Regions from separate parts of the Citrobacter sedlakii genome, predicted to be linked through region 3. Evidence: predicted binding sites of a transcription regulator. Region 3 holds the regulator's gene; each other region holds the start of a gene.
The links. The regulator sigma-54, encoded in region 3, starts transcription at its own class of promoters, with help from an activator protein. The targets are predictions, from matches to a motif close to GTTGGCACANNTTTCGCTNT.
Positions count from the first base shown of each region.

Region 1: a site for sigma-54 is predicted at 3,118-3,137, ahead of JY391_RS15110 (amino acid ABC transporter substrate-binding protein). Genes of this name have one in related genera too.
Region 2: a site for sigma-54 is predicted at 1,956-1,975, ahead of hypA (hydrogenase maturation nickel metallochaperone HypA). Genes of this name have one in related genera too.

Region 1 is NZ_CP071070.1:3,165,923-3,170,649, reverse strand. It holds gene gltL (glutamate/aspartate ABC transporter ATP-binding protein GltL) at 1-359, opposite strand, end outside; gene gltK (glutamate/aspartate ABC transporter permease GltK) at 359-1,033, opposite strand; gene gltJ (glutamate/aspartate ABC transporter permease GltJ) at 1,033-1,773, opposite strand; gene JY391_RS15110 (amino acid ABC transporter substrate-binding protein) at 1,936-2,844, opposite strand; gene lnt (apolipoprotein N-acyltransferase) at 3,209-4,727, opposite strand, start outside.
Region 2 is NZ_CP071070.1:1,027,686-1,032,412, reverse strand. It holds gene hycC (formate hydrogenlyase subunit 3) at 1-576, opposite strand, end outside; gene hycB (formate hydrogenlyase subunit HycB) at 573-1,184, opposite strand; gene hycA (formate hydrogenlyase regulator HycA) at 1,331-1,792, opposite strand; gene hypA (hydrogenase maturation nickel metallochaperone HypA) at 2,003-2,359, shown strand; gene hypB (hydrogenase nickel incorporation protein HypB) at 2,425-3,297, shown strand; gene hypC (hydrogenase 3 maturation protein HypC) at 3,288-3,560, shown strand; gene hypD (hydrogenase formation protein HypD) at 3,560-4,681, shown strand; gene hypE (hydrogenase maturation carbamoyl dehydratase HypE) at 4,678-4,727, shown strand, end outside.
Region 3 is NZ_CP071070.1:575,771-580,497, reverse strand. It holds gene lptA (lipopolysaccharide ABC transporter substrate-binding protein LptA) at 1-256, shown strand, start outside; gene lptB (LPS export ABC transporter ATP-binding protein) at 263-988, shown strand; gene rpoN (RNA polymerase factor sigma-54) at 1,036-2,469, shown strand; gene hpf (ribosome hibernation promoting factor) at 2,492-2,779, shown strand; gene ptsN (PTS IIA-like nitrogen regulatory protein PtsN) at 2,897-3,388, shown strand; gene rapZ (RNase adapter RapZ) at 3,434-4,288, shown strand; gene npr (PTS phosphocarrier protein NPr) at 4,285-4,557, shown strand.

The DNA.
Region 1 (4,727 bases), 2.2 Mb from region 3:
AGTTTCTGCGCTTTTTCACGGGCGGGGGCTTTATCGCGCTTAAGCACTTTGACCTGCGCCAGCGTCAGGTTTTCGATGATCGACAGATGTGGAAATAACTCAAAGTGTTGGAACACCATGCCGACGCGCGAGCGCAGCTTCGCCAGATCCGTTTTCTTGTCGTTGACCATTATACCGTTGACGGTAATTTCGCCTTTTTGCACGGGTTCCAGGCCGTTAACGGTTTTAATCAGCGTTGACTTACCGGAACCCGAGGGACCGCAAACCACCACCACTTCGCCTTTTTTTACTTCCGTGGAGCAGTCGGTCAACACCTGAAAGTGACCATACCATTTCGAAACATTTTTCAGGGTAATCATTAAACTGTCCTTTTCTTCAAATAGCTGACCAACAACGACGCGCTCAGGCTGATAACAAAGTAGACGGCGCCAGCAAACAGGATCATTTCAACCTGCGTGCCGTCACGCTCGCCAATCGTGGACGCGGTGCGGAAGAAGTCCGCAAGGCTTAAAACGTAAACAAGGGAGGTGTCCTGGAACAGGACGATGCCCTGCGTGAGCAGCAGCGGTACCATCGCGCGAAACGCCTGCGGCAGAATGATGAGCTTCATCGACTGCCAGTGGGTCATCCCCAGCGCCAGCGCAGCGCTTGACTGCCCGCGGGAAATACTCTGGATACCGGCGCGGATAATCTCGGAGTAATACGCCGCTTCGAACATCGAAAAAGCCACCATCGCCGAGATCAGACGGATATCGGTTTTCGGCGACAGGCCCAGCACATCCTGCAGTAGCCCCGGCACAATCAGGTAGAACCACAGCAGTACCATCACCAGCGGGATGGAGCGGAAAACGTTAACGTAGGCTTTGGCAAACCAGGCGATCGGCGCAAAGCTTGAGAGGCGCATTACCGCGAGCAGCGTGCCCCAGACAATCCCCACGACCACTGCTGTCAGGGTGATTTTCAGCGTAATCAGCAGGCCGTCCAGCAGATACGGCAGGGAAGGGACAATGGAACTCCAGTCAAATTCGTACATTATTTGCCTCCCATATTGCCAGGCAGGCGGACTTTCCGTTCCACCAGGTTCATCACCAGCATGATGAAGGCATTAATTAATACGTATGCCAGGGTAATGGCGGTAAAGGATTCCCAGGCGTGGGCGGAGTAATCGAGCAGCTTGCCCGCCTGCGCCGCCATATCGACCAGACCGATGGTGGAGGCGATGGCCGAGTTTTTCACCAGGTTCATCATCTCTGAGGTCATCGGCGGTACGATCACCCGGTAAGCGTTAGGCAGCAGCACGTAACGATACGCCTGCGGCAGCGTCAGTCCCATGGCCAGCGCCGCATTCTTTTGCCCGCGCGGCAGCGACTGAATTGCCGCGCGTACCTGCTCACAAACGCGGGCGGCGGTAAACAGCCCCAGACAGATCATTGACGACAGGAAGAACTGAATGTTGGGATCCAGTTCTGCCTTAAACCACATGCCGAGATCTTCCGGCAGCAGTTCCGGCACGACCAGATACCAGGTAAAGAACTGCACGATCAGCGGAACGTTACGGAACAGTTCCACGTAAAGCGTGCCGATACCGGAAAGAAAACGGTTCGGCACAGTGCGAAGAATGCCGAATAACGAGCCGACGAGAAAAGCAATGATCCAGGCGGTGATGGATAACGCCACGGTGACCTGAAAGCCACTCCAGAGCCAGCCGAGATAGGTGGTGTTGCCGAAGGGGGCTTCCTGTAAAAAAATACCCCAGTTCCAGTCTATTGACATACATCTACTCCGAAAAAAAAGGGTAGCAGCGCTACCCTCGAAGATTGTTGATCAGCGTGTTTCGGTTTTCAGGCCTGATGGGGAACGACCATCAGGCGTATAGTCTGTCCGTGCTGACCAGCAATCGAGAGGGCAAGGAGATCTCGCCCTATTTCATTGTTGTTAGTTAAGTGCTTTGTCGTTTGGCTCTTTGAACAGGGCCTTCATTTCGTCAGAGAGTTCGAAATTCATGTTCAGGTTTTTGGGCGGGATAGGGTTTTTAAACCATTTATCAAACCATTTTGCCGCTTCGCCAGAGGTTTGCGCCTGGGCGATGGTCTCATCCATCAATTTTTTGAAATCCGGATCGTTTTTACGCAGCATGCAGCCGTAAGCTTCTTCGGACTGCGCTTTGCCGACGATTTCCCAGTTGTCCGGTTTTTTCGCCTTCGCGCGTTCGCCCGCCAGCAGGGCATCATCCATCATGAACGCGACTGCGCGACCGCTTTCCAGCGTGCGGAAGGAGTCACCGTGGTCTTTGGCGCTGATGATGCGCATATTCATTTTTTGCTCGTCGTTCAGCTTGTGCAGCAGAATCTCCGAGGTGGTACCGGAAGTCACCACCACCGCTTTGCCCTTCAGATCCGGGAAGTCTTTAATGTCGCCGCCTTTTTTCGCCAGCAAGCGGGTACCGACGACAAAGATGGTGTTAGAGAATGCGGCCTGCTTCTGGCGCTCAACGTTGTTGGTGGTAGAGCCGCACTCAAAATCGAAAGTGCCGTTTTGCAGCAGCGGAATACGGTTCTGGGAGGTAATCGGAATCAGCTTCACCTGCAGGTCAGGCTTATTCAGCTTCTTCTTCACCGCTTCAACGATGGCGTTGGAGTAGTCCTGAGAATAACCCACCACTTTCTGCTGATTGTCATAATACGAGAACGGTACGGATGACTCACGGTGACCCACGACAATGACGCCGTTTTTGGCGATCTTGTCCAGCGTGCTGCCCGCAGCAGGCGCGGCGTCTTCCGCGTGCGCCACACCGGCAGACAGCCCCATAACCAGCATTGCTGTGGCTAGCTTACGTAATTGCATATCCAACTCCTTTATCGTCTGCGCCATCGGCGCATTGATACCCATTGTGATGTTGTTATCGTCTGCAACTTGCGCGTGCAGTGTTGTACCTGTTTGTTAACATTTAGTTTGGCTGAATGTAAAGATATTGCTGCGTTATTGTTTATTTTTGCGAAGTGCGCCGCACCATCCGGAGGCAAAAATCTTTCATTGCACTGTTTCGGTGCTACCGATGAACCGCGTTGGTGCGTCCCGGTTGCACGTTGGGCTTAAAACAGGTTTGCCTTGTATTACAAAGCAATAGACGTGCCAGAATGGAATAGCAGGAGAAAGGAAACGCCGGAGACGGGCCAGGGCCGCCATCCGGCGAGATTACGAGGCAGGATTACTTCCGGCGTTGACGCAAGCTCATTAGCAGTGCGCCAAAACCAAACAGGGCGGTTATCGCCCACAGCGGCCAGTTGCCGGTACGGGCATACGGCGTTAAGCCTGTGGTCGGCGTCACGGTGGTGGTCAGCACCTGACGCGTAAACTGAGGGATCATCGCCTGGACATCGCCCTGCGGGCCAATTACCGCGGTTATCCCGTTGTTGGTGCTACGCAGCAGCGGTCTTGCCAGCTCCAGCGAACGCATCCGCGCCATCTGGAAGTGCTGCCACGGGCCAATCGACTTGCCGAACCATGCGTCGTTAGAGATGGTCAGCAGGTAGTCGGTGTCCGGACGGAAGTTATCCCGCACCTGTTCGCCCAGAATGATCTCGTAGCAAATGGCCGCCGTCAGGGCGAAGCCATGGGCGTGCAGCTGCGGCTGGACATACGGACCGCGGCTGAATGAGGACATCGGCAGATCAAAAAAGGGCGCTAACGGACGCAGGATCGACTCCAGCGGCACAAACTCGCCAAACGGCACGAGATGGTTTTTGTTGTAGCGATTGCCTGAGTCGTAGCTGTAAGGATTGTCTTTACCCAGCGTAATAATCGTGTTGTAGGTGTCGTAACGGTTCTGCTTGTTCAGGCGCGCGTCAACGATGCCGGTAATGAGCGTACTGTTTTTTGAACGTAACAAATCGTCCATCATGCCGAGAAAGCGCTGCTGGTTAATTTCCAGATCCGGAATTGCGGATTCCGGCCAGATGATCAGCTGCGATTTCCCCATCAGCGGTTGGGTGGCATCAAGGTAGATTTTCAGCGTATTGATCAGTTGGCTTTCGTCCCACTTCAGCGACTGCGGGATATCCCCCTGCACCAGAGAAACCTGGGTCGCCCTTTCGGGTTCCGGCGTATACCACTGGATGTATCGCAGCGGGAAAGGCAGCGCAAACAGTACCGCCGCCACCGCCAGCGGACGCCAGTTTCGGCTGACGAGGGCCAGCACCAGCAGGCCGCTCGTCATCATCAGCATAAAATTGATCGCCTCGACGCCCATTACCGGCGCCAGCCCCTTCAGCGGGCCGTCAATCTGGCTGTAGCCAAACTGCAGCCACGGGAAGCCGGTCAGAACCCAGCCGCGCAGGAACTCGGTGATTTGCCAGACCACTGGTGCGGCAATCGCCACGCGCAGCCAGCGGGTTTCCGGCCACAGGCGCGCCAGGATCCCGGCAAACAGGCCGGTATACAAAGAAAGGTAAGCGGCGAGCAGCACCACGAGAAAGACGTTGACCGGACCAGGCATCCCGCCAAACTGCGCGATGCTGACGTACACCCAGTTGATACCGGTGCCGAACAACCCCAGCCCCCAGAAGTAGCCGACAGCGGCGGACTGGAGCGGACGTCGGTTTAAGGTTAACGCCTGCAGGCCCATAAGCGAAATTATCGCCGCGGGCCAGATGTCATACGGAGAAAATGCCAGCGTCCCGCTGGCCCCGAATAATAACGCCAGCAGCAGGCGAATGCGCTGGCGTTCA
Region 2 (4,727 bases), 450 kb from region 3:
CGGTAGCGTCTGGGTGCGCACGCCCAGCAGACGCAGTTCCAGCGTGCCGTAGCGCTGCCACACCAGCCAGCAGGCGATCGCCAGCAGCAGCGTACCGAGACGCCCCAGCGCAAACCACAGCTTGCCCTCTTTAGTGCATCCGGTCAGGAACACAGCGCACAGCGCCATAATTTCCGCCATCACCACCAGTGTGCCGAGGTTACTGGCCACCACCGCGCAAACTGCCGCCGCCATCAGCAGGTTCACCAACAGGCCGTTAGCGTTAACCTGCGGGTGACGATGCCAGTCGATGTTATAGAGGCTGACGAACAGTCCGCACAGTCCGAGGGTGATCAGCCAGATCGCATTCAGCGGGGTGATTTGTACGCTATGACCGATCGCCGGCATAAGGCCGCTGACGGCAGTTGCGCTGATGAGCACCGTAAAACCCGCGCCAGCCGCACACAGGCTGCCGACCGCACCGCCAACCCCGGCGATCCAGCCGCTCAGCGCTTTATGAAACGAAAACAGAAATGCCAGAACCGCGGCGGCGGCGAACCAGGCCACGCCGCTGGTGACTAATGAAATTGCGCTCATTTTGCATCCCCACTCTGAGCCTGCTGAAACAAGGTGAGATCGCCGAAATCGGTGTTAAAGGTCAGCTCACGCTTACGTTTGCTGGCGCGGGCGATATCCATGTTATTTACCAGATGCAGGGCTTTGGTCGGACACATCCGCACGCAGGCCGGGCCTTGTTCGTCGAAGCTGCACAGATCGCACTTCACCGCGATAGCCCGTACGCCAGGCACCCAGTCCAGCAGCGTGCTGACGCGAGCCGGCGCGGGTGGCGCGGGCGGCGCTTTTGGTGTATTCGCGTTCGCCGGAATGTGCAGCGGTCGGCTGCCGGAAAATTCAATGGCGCCAAACGGGCAGGCGATGCCGCACAGTTTGCAGCTGACGCACAGGCTTTCATTAAGCTGTACGGCGCCATCCACCCGGTTAATGGCGTTAACCGGACACACGGTGGCGCAGGGCGCGTCTTCACAATGGTGGCACAGCTGCGGCGCAGATTCTTTTTCGTTAAGCATCACTTTCAGGCGCGGCATAGACTGCAGGCCGTGCTGGCGATGCGTCTCTGAACAGGCGGCTTCACAGGTGTGGCAGCCGATACAGAGCGTGGAGTCAGCAATTACAAAACGATTCACCAGGCATTCCTCAGGTGATAGTCATTTTTGACGAAAAGATGGCGATGAAATGTCACTTTCGACACTTATCGACACATCTGTCCCTAAAAATTCCCGTGACGACACGTACGGCGACGTCACGATGTCAAACGGGTCGTGTCCCGGTCTTACGCTGCCGGGCTTTCACCCGCCGCCAGTTGGCTCAGATTGATCGGCGAACCGCTCTCGACGGCGGCATACAGACGGTCATAAACGCTGGCGATTTTGTCGAGATAGTGTTCCAGCACCTGCTCGCGGTCGCGGTTGCTGATCCGACCGTCCACACTGCCTTCAATGCTGAGCTGGGCTTGCGCAATCAACTGTTTATCTTCACCGTCTTTCGTTTCGACGTAGTATTCAATGGTGTGGCTGTTAAAGCCCTCCGCCATCGTCACGTAGATGCGAAAGTGTTCGAACAGGACGAAGCACAGGTCTTTATCCGGCGCGCAACTCATCGCATGATGCAGCCGCGCTTTTGACAGGGTGATCCCCTGGACCAGCGAATTGCAGTAAATATGCCACTGGTCCTGTAGGCGACGATGCCGCTGCGCGATGTAGTCGGCTTTTTCGCTTATTTCCCAAATAGTCATGACAGGTTACCCGTTTAACTGAGATAGCCAGCCATAAGCATATTCCATGCCACTTTTTAACTCTTTGTTTTTAATAATTTTTAAAATTCACCCTTCGCTTTCGTCGCGCGAATGACATGTCATTTCGTCATCGTCGTCATCAGCGAGCCTTAACAATAATCATGCTGGCACGCTTATTGCTTAACCCTGGCCATCACATCGGGAGGCAACATGCACGAAATCACCCTTTGCCAGCGGGCGCTGGAATTGATCGAACAGCAGGCCGCTGCGCATGGCGCAAAACGCATAACTGGGGTCTGGCTCAAAATTGGCGCATTTTCTTGCGTTGAAAGCAGCGCTCTCTCCTTTTGTTTTGATCTGGTATGCCGTGGCACTGTTGCGGAAGGTTGTAAACTGCACCTCGAACAGCAAGAAGCCGAATGCTGGTGCGAGTGCTGTCAGGAATACGTCACGTTACTGACCCACCGCGTACGCCATTGTCCGCAATGCAACAGCGATACGCTACGCATCGTGGCAGACGACGGATTACAGATTCGGCGAATTGAAATTGATGGAACAGAAGATTAAGCCGGGCGGCGGTTGCGCCTTATCCGGCAGAAAGCCTGTAACAAGAAAGAGACCAGGAGTGAGCAATGTGTACAACGTGCGGTTGCGCTGAAGGCAACCTTTATATAGAGGGTGATGAGCATAACCCGCATTCGGCGTTTCGTAGCGCGCCTTTTGCCCCGGCAGCCCGCCCGGCGCTGAATATTACCGGTATTAAAACGTCTGCCTTCACCCCAAGCCAGAGCGAAGAAGGCGATCTGCATTACGGACACGGTGAAGCCGGCACCCACGCGCCGGGCATGAGCCAGCGCCGCATGCTGGAAGTAGAAATCGACGTGCTGGATAAAAATAACCGTCTGGCCGAGCGCAACCGCGCCCGCTTCGCCGCCCGTCAACACCTGGTGCTCAACCTCGTCTCCAGCCCTGGTTCCGGTAAAACCACCCTGCTCACCGAAACGCTGATGAAGCTGAAAGACCGGGTTCCGTGCGCGGTCATTGAGGGCGACCAGCAAACGGTCAACGATGCCGCGCGCATTCGCGCGACCGGCACGCCAGCGATTCAGGTCAACACTGGCAAAGGCTGCCATCTCGACGCACAGATGATTGCCGACGCCGCGCCACGCTTACCGCTTGACGATAACGGCATCCTGTTTATCGAAAACGTCGGCAACCTTGTCTGTCCGGCCAGCTTCGATCTCGGCGAACGCCACAAGGTCGCGGTGCTTTCCGTTACCGAAGGTGAAGACAAGCCGCTGAAATACCCGCATATGTTTGCCGCCGCCTCGTTAATGCTGCTTAACAAAGTCGATCTGCTACCGTACCTCAATTTTGACGTAGAGAAATGCATGGCCAGCGCCCGGGAAGTCAACCCGGACATCGAGATCATCCTCATTTCCGCCACCAGCGGCGAAGGGATGGAGAAATGGCTCAACTGGCTGGAGGCACAGCGATGTGCATAGGCGTTCCCGGCCAAATCCGCGCCATTGACGGTAACCAGGCCAAAGTCGACGTCTGCGGCATCCAGCGCGACGTCGACCTGACGCTGGTCGGCAGCCATGACGAAAACGGCGCGCCGCGTCTCGGTCAATGGGTACTGGTGCACGTTGGTTTCGCGATGAGCGTCATCAACGAAGCCGAAGCGCGCGACACCCTCGACGCGCTACAAAACATGTTTGATGTAGAGCCGGACGTCGGCGCTTTGCTGTACGGCGAGGAAAAATAATGCGTTTTGTTGACGAATACCGCGCGCCGGAACAGGTGATGCAGTTGATTGAGCACCTGCGCGAACGCGCCGCGCTGCTGCCTTACACCCCTGAACGTCCGCTGCGCATTATGGAAGTCTGCGGCGGTCATACCCACGCAATCTTTAAGTTTGGTCTCGACCAGTTGCTGCCGGATAACGTGGAATTCATTCACGGCCCGGGCTGCCCGGTCTGCGTACTGCCAATGGGGCGAATCGACAGCTGCGTTGAAATCGCCAGCCACCCGGAGGTGATTTTTTGTACCTTTGGCGACGCCATGCGCGTACCCGGCAAACAGGGATCGCTGTTACAGGCGAAAGCCCGCGGCGCGGATGTGCGCATCGTTTATTCGCCGATGGATGCCCTTAAACTGGCGCAGGAAAACCCGACGCGCAAAGTGGTGTTCTTCGGTCTGGGTTTTGAAACCACCATGCCAACCACAGCCATTACCTTACAGCAGGCGAAACAGCGCGATGTGCAGAACTTTTACTTTTTCTGTCAGCACATCACCCTCATTCCGACGCTGCGCAGCCTGCTTGAGCAGCCCGACAACGGCATCGACGCGTTCCTCGCGCCGGGCCACGTCAGTATGGTGATTGGCACCAACGCCTATGATTTCATAGCACATGAGTTCGATCGTCCGCTGGTGGTCGCCGGATTCGAACCGCTTGATCTACTGCAAGGCGTAGTGATGCTGGTTGAGCAGAAAATAGCGGCCCACAGCCAGGTGGAAAACCAGTACCGCCGCGTGGTGCCCGACGCCGGAAATCTGCTGGCGCAGCAGGCGATCGCCGAGGTGTTTTGCGTGACCGGCGACAGCGAGTGGCGCGGTCTGGGGGTGATTGAATCGTCCGGCGTGCATTTGACGCCTGATTATCAGCGTTTTGATGCTGAAACCCACTTCCGTCCAGCGCCGCAGCAGGTTTACGACGACCCGCGCGCGCGCTGTGGCGAAGTGCTGACCGGCAAATGTAAGCCGCATCAGTGTCCGTTGTTTGGCAAAACCTGTAACCCGGAAAGCGCATTTGGCGCGTTGATGGTGTCTTCAGAAGGCGCATGTGCCGCCTGGTATCAGTATCGTCAGCAGGAGTGTGAAGCATGAACAGCGTACAACTCGCCCACGGCAGCGGCGGACAGGCCATGCAGCA
Region 3 (4,727 bases):
CAACGGGAAGCCGGTCAAAGGCCGCGCCTCGAAGATGCACTACGAGCTGGCGAAAGACTTCGTCGTGCTTACTGGCAATGCTTATCTGGAACAGCTCGACAGCAACATCACCGGCGACAAGATTACCTATCTGGTGAAAGAGCAAAAAATGCAGGCGTTCAGCGAGAAAGGCAAGCGCGTGACCACCGTTCTGGTACCGTCCCAGCTACAGGACAAAAATAAAGACCAGGCTCCGGCTCAGAAAAAGAGTAACTAATTCGTTATGGCAACATTAACTGCAAAGAATCTGGCGAAGGCCTACAAAGGCCGCCGCGTCGTGGAAGATGTCAGTCTGACCGTTAACTCAGGCGAAATTGTCGGTCTGCTCGGGCCTAACGGCGCGGGTAAAACCACCACGTTCTATATGGTGGTCGGCATTGTGCCGCGCGACGCCGGTAACATCATCATTGATGATGAAGACATCAGTTTGCTGCCGCTGCACGCCCGCGCGCGCCGCGGTATTGGCTATCTGCCGCAGGAAGCATCGATCTTCCGCCGCCTGAGCGTGTTCGATAACCTGATGGCGGTACTGCAAATTCGCGACGATCTTACCAGCGAGCAACGCGAAGATCGCGCCAACGAGCTGATGGAAGAATTTCACATTGAGCACCTGCGCGACAGCATGGGACAGTCGCTTTCCGGGGGCGAACGCCGCCGTGTCGAGATCGCCCGCGCGCTGGCCGCAAACCCGAAATTTATCCTGCTTGATGAACCGTTTGCGGGCGTTGACCCGATCTCCGTCATCGACATCAAACGTATCATTGAGCACCTGCGCGACAGCGGCCTGGGCGTTCTGATCACCGACCATAACGTCCGTGAAACGCTGGCAGTATGTGAACGCGCCTATATCGTCAGCCAGGGACATCTGATCGCCCACGGCACGCCAACGGAAATTCTCCAGGATGAACACGTTAAGCGCGTATACCTTGGGGAAGACTTCAGACTCTGATAGGGTAGAAGTTCGCGACGTTATAGCGGGGGAAAACGACTCTGAACATGAAGCAAGGTTTGCAACTCAGGCTCAGCCAACAATTGGCGATGACGCCGCAACTTCAGCAGGCTATCCGTCTGCTGCAGCTGTCCACGCTGGAACTTCAGCAGGAGCTGCAACAGGCGCTGGAAAGCAATCCGCTGCTTGAGCAAACCGACGTTCATGATGAAGTGGAAACCCGCGAAACGCAGGACAGCGAAACGCTGGACGCCGCCGACGCGCTCGAACAAAAAGAGATGCCGGAAGAGCTGCCGCTCGACGCCAGTTGGGATGAGATCTATACCGCCGGTACGCCATCCGGCACCAGCGGAGATTACATCGACGATGAGCTTCCCGTTTATCAGGGCGAGACCACCCAGTCACTTCAGGATTACCTGATGTGGCAGGTGGAGCTGACGCCCTTCTCCGATACAGACCGCGCGATAGCCACTTCCATTGTTGATGCCGTGGATGACACCGGGTATCTCACCGTCTCTCTGGAAGACATTCTCGACAGCATGGGCGACGAGGAGGTGGACATTGATGAGGTCGAAGCGGTGCTGAAACGCATCCAGCGCTTTGATCCGGTTGGCGTGGCGGCGAAAGATCTGCGCGACTGTCTGCTGATCCAACTGTCCCAGTTTGATAAGGCCACCCCGTTTCTCGACGAAGCCCGGCTGATCGTCAGCGATCACCTTGATCTGCTGGCGAATCATGACTTCCGCACCCTGATGCGCGTGACGCGCCTGAAAGAAGACGTGCTGAAAGAGGCGGTCAATTTTATCCAGTCGCTCGATCCCAGGCCCGGCCAGTCGATCCAGACCAGTGTACCTGAATACGTCATTCCGGATGTACTGGTGCGTAAGCACAATGGTCGCTGGACGGTCGAACTGAACGGCGACAGCATCCCCCGGCTGCAGATCAATCAGCACTATGCGGCAATGTGTAGCGGCGGGCGTAACGATGCCGACAGTCAGTACATTCGCAGCAATTTGCAGGACGCGAAATGGCTGATTAAAAGCCTGGAGAGCCGTAACGATACGCTCCTGCGCGTCAGCCGCTGTATCGTCGAGCAACAGCAGGCCTTCTTTGAGCAGGGCGAAGAATTTATGAAACCGATGGTGCTGGCGGATATCGCCCAGGCCGTCGAAATGCACGAATCAACCATTTCCCGTGTGACCACGCAGAAATACCTGCACAGTCCGCGCGGCATTTTTGAACTGAAGTATTTTTTCTCCAGCCATGTGAACACCGAAGGCGGTGGCGAAGCGTCCTCCACGGCTATCCGCGCGCTGGTGAAAAAGCTGATTGCGGCCGAAAACCCCGCGAAACCGCTGAGCGACAGCAAGTTAACATCTTTGCTGTCGGAACTGGGTATCATGGTGGCGCGCCGCACCGTTGCGAAGTACCGAGAGTCTTTATCCATTCCGCCGTCGAATCAGCGTAAACAGCTGGTTTGACCCAACCGATAAGGAAGACACTATGCAGCTCAACATCACTGGAAACAACGTCGAGATCACTGAAGCCCTGCGCGACTTCGTCAATACCAAGTTCGCGAAGCTCGAACAGTATTTCGACAGAATCAATCAGGTCTACATTGTGTTGAAAGTGGAGAAGGTCACCCACATCTCGGATGCAACCCTGCACGTCAACGGTGGCGAAATTCACGCCAGTGCGGAAGGTCAGGACATGTATGCCGCTATTGACGGCTTAATCGATAAGCTGGCAAGACAGCTGACCAAACATAAAGATAAACTGAAACAACACTAATTGTCCGGGCAGTTAGCGGGTGCAGGACGGCCTGTTGTGTACAACAACGGGCCATTTGTACAGTTAGCGCTCCGAACCTGTTTTCTCACTTGAAGGGGCAGGTTCTTAGGTGAAATTATGATAAATAACGATACAACTCTACAACTGAGCAGTGTACTTAACCAGGAATGTACACGCAGCGGCGTGCATTGCCAGAGCAAAAAACGCGCGCTGGAGATTATCAGTGAACTGGCGGCAAAGCAGCTAAGTTTGCCGCCACAGATCGTTTTTGAAGCGATCCTGACGCGGGAAAAGATGGGCAGTACCGGTATCGGCAACGGCATCGCCATCCCACACGGTAAAGTGGAAGAAGATACCCTGCGGGCCGTAGGCGTGTTTGTGCAACTGGAAACGCCGATTGCTTTCGACGCGATCGATAATCAACCGGTGGATCTGCTCTTTGCCCTGCTGGTGCCTGCGGATCAAACCAAAACGCATCTGCACACGCTGTCTTTAGTCGCCAAGCGTCTGGCGGATAAAACCATTTGTCGCCGGCTTCGCGCTGCGCAAAGCGATGAAGAGCTGTATCAAATCATCACTGACACAGAAGGTCGCCAGGATGATGAGTAAGCGCGTAAAACACTCCCCTTTTGACGTGGTGAGGAGAAACAGTACATGGTACTGATGATCGTCAGCGGTCGTTCAGGGTCAGGTAAATCTGTCGCCCTGCGGGCGCTGGAAGATATGGGTTTTTACTGCGTGGATAACCTTCCCGTGGTGCTGTTGCCCGATCTGGCTCGCACGCTTGCCGAACGCCAGATCTCGGCAGCCGTCAGTATTGACGTGCGCAATATGCCTGAATCCCCGGAGATCTTCGAGCAGGCGATGAACAACCTGCCCGATGCGTTCTCACCGCAGTTGCTGTTCCTTGACGCCGATCGCAACACTCTGATTCGCCGTTACAGCGATACACGTCGTCTGCATCCTCTTTCCAGTAAAAACCTCTCCCTGGAAAGCGCGATCGATCAGGAAAGCGACCTGCTGGAGCCGCTACGCTCCCGCGCCGACCTGATTGTCGATACTTCAGAAATGTCGGTACATGAGCTGGCGGAAATGCTACGCACCCGATTACTGGGGAAACGCGAGCGCGAGCTGACGATGGTGTTTGAGTCCTTTGGCTTTAAGCACGGCATCCCGATTGATGCCGACTATGTTTTCGACGTGCGCTTTCTGCCAAACCCGCACTGGGACCCGAAGCTACGCCCCATGACCGGTCTCGACAAACCCGTTGCCGCTTTTCTCGACAGGCACACAGAAGTACACAATTTTATTTACCAGACGCGCAGCTATCTTGAGCTATGGTTACCGATGCTGGAAACCAACAACCGTAGCTATCTGACCGTAGCCATCGGCTGTACCGGCGGGAAGCACCGTTCGGTGTATATTGCAGAACAGCTGGCAGACTACTTCCGCTCGCGCGGTAAAAACGTACAGTCGCGCCATCGTACGCTGGAAAAACGCAAAACATGACCGTGAAGCAAACTGTGGAAGTCACCAACAAGCTGGGCATGCATGCCCGGCCTGCGATGAAGCTTTTCGAATTAATGCAGGGGTTTGACGCCGAAGTTCTGTTACGTAACGATGAAGGCACCGAAGCCGAAGCCAACAGCGTCATTGCGCTGCTGATGCTGGACTCGGCGAAAGGCCGCCAGATTGAAATTGAAGCCTCAGGCCCGCAGGAAGTCGAGGCGCTGGCGGCGGTGATCGCCTTGTTCAATTCAGGATTCGACGAAGACTAAGTCTCCGGTTGACCGCAATTAAGATCTTCACAGAAAACGCCGCCCGGCGTTTTTTTATTCTCACGCTCTCCGTTTGTACATTTTGTGCGCTTTTTTCTCTAAGAATAACCTTAAGAAAACCTTAAGGCCGCTCGTTTAGGTTTCATTTACTTTGGTTGTCCATACTGGAT